DNA from 2 places in the Streptomyces sp. MS19 genome. Region 1 is predicted to be linked to the other one. Evidence: riboswitches for the same ligand, from Rfam matches in the RefSeq annotation. Region 1 holds a riboswitch; the other holds the start of a gene.

Evidence for each region. A riboswitch is a leader RNA that binds a small molecule or an ion and turns the genes downstream of it on or off. The one in region 1 is predicted to bind cyclic di-AMP.
Region 2: it holds a riboswitch for cyclic di-AMP, as region 1 does, so the genes downstream of both, ACL02R_RS14360 (M23 family metallopeptidase) here and ACL02R_RS15450 (M23 family metallopeptidase) in region 1, are expected to answer to the same signal.

Annotation. Positions count from the first base shown of each region.
Region 1 is NZ_JBJZOH010000013.1:46,650-49,033, forward strand. It holds gene ACL02R_RS15445 (ABC transporter permease) at 1-56, shown strand, start outside; gene ACL02R_RS15450 (M23 family metallopeptidase) at 137-895, opposite strand; cyclic di-AMP (ydaO/yuaA leader) riboswitch at 899-1,089, opposite strand; gene ACL02R_RS15455 (dipeptidase) at 1,447-2,384, opposite strand, start outside.
Region 2 is NZ_JBJZOH010000011.1:151,373-153,756, reverse strand. It holds gene ACL02R_RS14360 (M23 family metallopeptidase) at 37-1,212, opposite strand; cyclic di-AMP (ydaO/yuaA leader) riboswitch at 1,220-1,389, opposite strand; gene ACL02R_RS14355 (ArsR/SmtB family transcription factor) at 1,710-2,123, shown strand; gene ACL02R_RS14350 (cation diffusion facilitator family transporter) at 2,123-2,384, shown strand, end outside.

The DNA of each region.
Region 1 (2,384 bases):
TGACGGCGGTCTTCGCGCCGCTGGCCGTGCGCCGCTACCAGGCGCTCAGCCGCTGACCCGGCCGGGAGACGGCGCGCGGGGGGCAGGGCCCGGAGAACCGGGTCCTGCCCCCGCGTGTTGGGGACGGGGTGGGCCGTCAGGCGGTCACGCCGTGCTGCGCCAGGTAGGCGATCGGGTCGATGTCCGAGCCGTAGTCGGGGCCGGTGCGCACCTCGAAGTGCAGGTGCGGGCCGGTGGAGTTCCCGGTGGAGCCGGACAGGCCGATCTGCTGGCCCGTGGCGACGCTCTGGCCGACGCTGACGGAGATCGACGACAGGTGGGCGTACTGGCTGTAGTGGCCGTCGGCGTGCCTGATGACGACCTGGTTGCCGTACGAGCCGCCGGAGCCGGCCGTGATGACCTCGCCGTCCGTGATGGCGGCGACCGGCGTGCCGCTGCCGACCGGGAAGTCGGCGCCGGTGTGGTGGCCGGAGGCCCACAGGGACCCGGCCGTGCCGTAGCCGCTGCCGTGGACGCCCGCGACGGGGGCGACGTACGAGCCGGTCGCCGGCTGTGCGGCGGGCTCCTCGGCGGGCGCGGGGGCGGCGGCCTGGGTGGTGACGGAGATGCCGTCGAGCGTCAGGGTCTCGCCGGGGTGGATGAGACCGGGGTCGGTGCCGACGACGTCCCTGTTGGCGCCGTACAGCGCCTCCCAGCCGCCGTCGATGCCCTGGGCGGCGGCGATCTTCGCCAGGCTGTCGCCGGGCTGGACCTCGTACGTGTCGGGCGTCGCGGCGTTCGCCCCGCCCGCCGCGACGAGGGGCAGGGCCACGCCGGCGCCGCCGGCGGTGAGCAGCAGGGAGACGCGGGAGATGCGGCCGGCTCGCCGGCGACGGTGACGTCCGTGTGCGGGCATGCGTGTGCTCCTCTCCGACGCCTGCGAGGTCAGCTGTCGGGTTCGGGCCGGAGACTGCCCGGCCGACGGTGCTTCCGGGCACACGGATGCCCGGTGCACGGCGTCGGCTTCACCCCGAGCCGGCGCGTCCCCTGGGGTCGGCACCGGCGGAATTGGGTCCCCCGCTCCTGTCACACGGAAAGCTCTGTGTCCCCGCCTCCGGTGACAGGACTCGGCGTCCGGGGGCGGTGCGCCGCGGAGACGCGGCGCGGCGATACGTTAAGCCGATGAATTCGGGCGACACAAGAAACAGGGCGCAGAAGGAGTGTGACCGGCGATACCCGGACGAGGCGTCCGTCACGCCGCGCGTCTGGTCCGGCACGGAGGGCGAGAACCGGTGGCGGTGACGCACCGTCAACGACCCTGGTCCGGCCGTTGATCGGCGGACGGCGGTTGACGCGCGTCACGTTCACAGGGTGAACGGACAGCGGGCCGAGTGAACTCGGTCACCAGGAGGCAACCGACGTCCACTTGGCTCCGCTATGCGGCAGATGCCCGTTTCGTTCGCGGGGTCAGCCGTCGAGCTGCGCGAGGGTCGCGAGCGACGGCCCGCGCCGTCCGGCCACGTCCCGGGCGACCGCCTCGGCGTCCCGCAGGACGCGCACCGCGTTCCGCCACGTCAGCTTCGCGAGGTCGGCCTCCGACCAGCGCCGGTCGAGCAGCTCGGCGACCAGGTTCGGGTAGCACGCGACGCTGTCGAGCCCGTCCGGCAGGTACGCCGTCCCGTCGAAGTCGCCGCCGAGGCCGATGTGGTCCACGCCCGCGACGTCCCGCATGTGGTCGAGGTGGTCGGCGACGGTGGCCACCGTGGCGTGCGGCCGGGGATGGGCGGCCTCGTAAGCGGCGAGCAGGCGCATGGCCTCCGGCGTGTGGTCCAGCGGCCGGAAGCCGTGGGCGCGCATGTGGTCGGCGGCGCCGGTGAACCACTCGTACGCGGCGGGCAGCACGAACTGCGGCACGAACGTCGCCATCGCCACCCCGCCGTTGGCGGGCAGCCGCTCCAGCACGTCGTCCGGGATGTTGCGCGGGTGGTCGCAGACAGCGCGCGCCGACGAGTGGGAGAACAGGACCGGCGCTTCCGTCACCCGCAGCGCGTCGCGCATGGTGCTGGGCGCCACGTGCGACAGGTCCACGAGCATGCCGAGCCGGTTCATTTCGCGCACGACCTCCTCGCCGAACGCGGACAGGCCGTCGTGGCGGGGCGCGTCGGTGGCGGAGTCGGCCCAGTCGATCGTGAGGTTGTGCGTGAGCGTCATGTAGCGGACGCCCAGGGTGTGGAGTGCACGGAGAGCCGCCAGGGAATTGGCGATGCTGTGCCCGCCCTCCGCGCCCATCAGCGACGCGATACGGCCCTCGGCTCGTGCGGCCTCCAGGTCGTCGGCGGTCAGCGCGCGGCGCAGCGACTCGGGGTAACGGGCGAGCAGCGCGGCGACCACGTCGATCTGCTCCA
Region 2 (2,384 bases), on a different contig from region 1:
TCACCAGGGCCGCCGGGGTGCGAGGGAGTGCGCGCGTCAGACCGTGAGGCCCTTGTCGCGCAGCCAGGCCAGCGGGTCCACGGCGTCGCCGCCCGCGGGCCTGACCTCGACGTGGAGGTGGGGGCCCGTGGAGTTGCCGGTGGAGCCGACGAGGCCGATCTGGTCGGTGGTGGTGAGCTCCTGGCCGGCCGAGACGCTCATCGAGGAGAGGTGGCAGTACCAGAGCTCGGTGCCGTCCTCCAGCTCGACGATCACGCGGTACCCGTACGAGCCGGCCCAGGCGGCCTCGGTGACGGTGCCGGTGTGGATGTTCTTGACCGGGGTGCCGGTGGCGGCGGCGAAGTCCTGGCCGGTGTGGTTGGACTGCCACATGGCGCCGTCCTGGCCGAAGCCGGAGCTGAGACGGTAGTCGGAGAGCGGGAGCGCGTAGCTGGCGGCGAGTTCGCGGCGGCGCTGCTCCTCCTCGGCGCGGCGGCGTTCCTCCTCCTCACGCCGGCGCTGCTCCTCCAGGGCGCGGCGCTCCTCCTCGGCGGCCTCGGCGGCGGCGCTCGCGGCGTCCGCCTCGGCGGCGGCGACGGCGGTGTCCACGGCCTGCGTGTCGGCGCTGGTGGCCTGGCGGTCGGCCTGCTGGAGGATGCGGGCGCGCAGGGCCTCGCCCGCGTCGGTCCTGCCGGCCCCGACGTCGGCCTCGGTGACGCCGGCCTCGGTGAAGGGGGCGGCGGTCGGCGCGGCCTCGTCGGCGGACAGCAGGCCGCCGACGACCGGGAGTTGGCCGGGGATGTCGCGGAGCTTGTCGGCCGCCGCGTCCATGCCGGGGAGCGAGCCGGCGCCCTGGTCGTTGGCGGAGGCCATGCCGCCCGCGCCCACGGCGGCGATGACGCCGACGCCGAGGACGGCGCGGCTGCGGGCGATGGTGCCGCCGCCCTTGCGGGCGACGCGGTGGCGGCCGCGGACGGGAAGGAGGGTGTCCTCGCTGGGGTTCCACTCGGTGCGCGGCTCGTCGTCGGCGGCGCGCGGGCCGAAGTACGCGGGAGGCTCCGGGTGTTCGGCCACGTCCGGGTGCGTCCCGTAGGTGCCGTAGGGGCCGTCGTCGTGCATGCCGTGCGCGCCCTGGGTGGGCCAGGCGGCGGTGTCATGGGGGTCGTGCGAGCCGAGGAGCTGCTGCGCGCTCTGGCGCGCGTCCTCGAAAGAGGCATGCCGGTTCGACGCCACGGAGGCGCTCTCCTTTCCTTCCCTCGCCTACCGGGTTAGCTGACGGGTTCGGAGCAGGAAGGTCTCCTACGGGCGGCCGACGGCGGTGGCCGATGGCTGTCCGATTCACCCCAGGTGGTGGTTCCCCGGTTCCATAGGTGCAGTTGTTCCGCACGCCGGATTCGGCGACAGAGCACGGTGCCGTCCTTGCGACGACAGTGACGACCGCGCTGCGTTATCGAACGTTAATAGAAGTCGGCGCCGGATTCCAAGTGTCCGCGGGAAAGATGCCGGGAAAGGGCCCGGAGATTCGCGACGCAAGGGCACCAAAACGGGCATTCTCCAGGGGTGGTGTGCCGCATCTCGCATCTGACGGTGTGTCATTTGTTATGCGGAGCGCACTGACGTGTTCACGATCGGTAACGGTGACGCGGTGGGCGGGGAGCGGGCCGGGGGGATGACAACGGTTACCACGGCAGCCTTTGACACGGCCGCGGCGATGCCGCCACCCTGCACGTATGAAGAGGCCTTCAGACGAGCTGGTCCCCGCCGACGGCTGCGCCGTGCGGCTGGTGGACCCCGAACGGGTGCACGAGGTCAGGGGCCGGATGCCGGCCGAGCCGGATCTCGCGGACACCGCCGACGTCTTCGGCCTGATGTCGGACCCGGGCCGCCTGCGGCTGCTCGTCGCCCTGCTCGACGGCGAGCTGTGCGTCTGCGACCTGGCCGCCGTCACCGGCATGAGCGAGTCGGCCACGTCGCACGCCCTGCGGCTGCTGCGCGCCCACCGCGTCGTGGCGGCGCGGCGCGCGGGCCGGGTGGCGTACTACCGGCTGGACGACGCGCACGTGCGGATGCTGCTCGACCTGGCCGTGGCCCACACGGGGCACACCGAGGCCATCCACCCCGAGCGGACGGGCGGGCCGCGCTGATGGGCCACGGACACGCGCACGGCCACGGGGGCGGCGGGGTGTCGGCCGCGGGCAGGCACCGGGGACGGCTCGCCGCCTCGTTCGTCCTGATCGCCGCGTTCTTCGTCGTCGAGCTGGTCTTCGGCGTGCTCTCCGGCTCCCTGTCCCTGCTGTCGGACGCGGGGCACATGGCGGCCGATGTCGTGACGCTGGCCGCCGCCCTGGTCGCGACGCGGATCGCCGCGCGCCCGGACGCGACGGGCCGCCGTACGTACGGCTCGT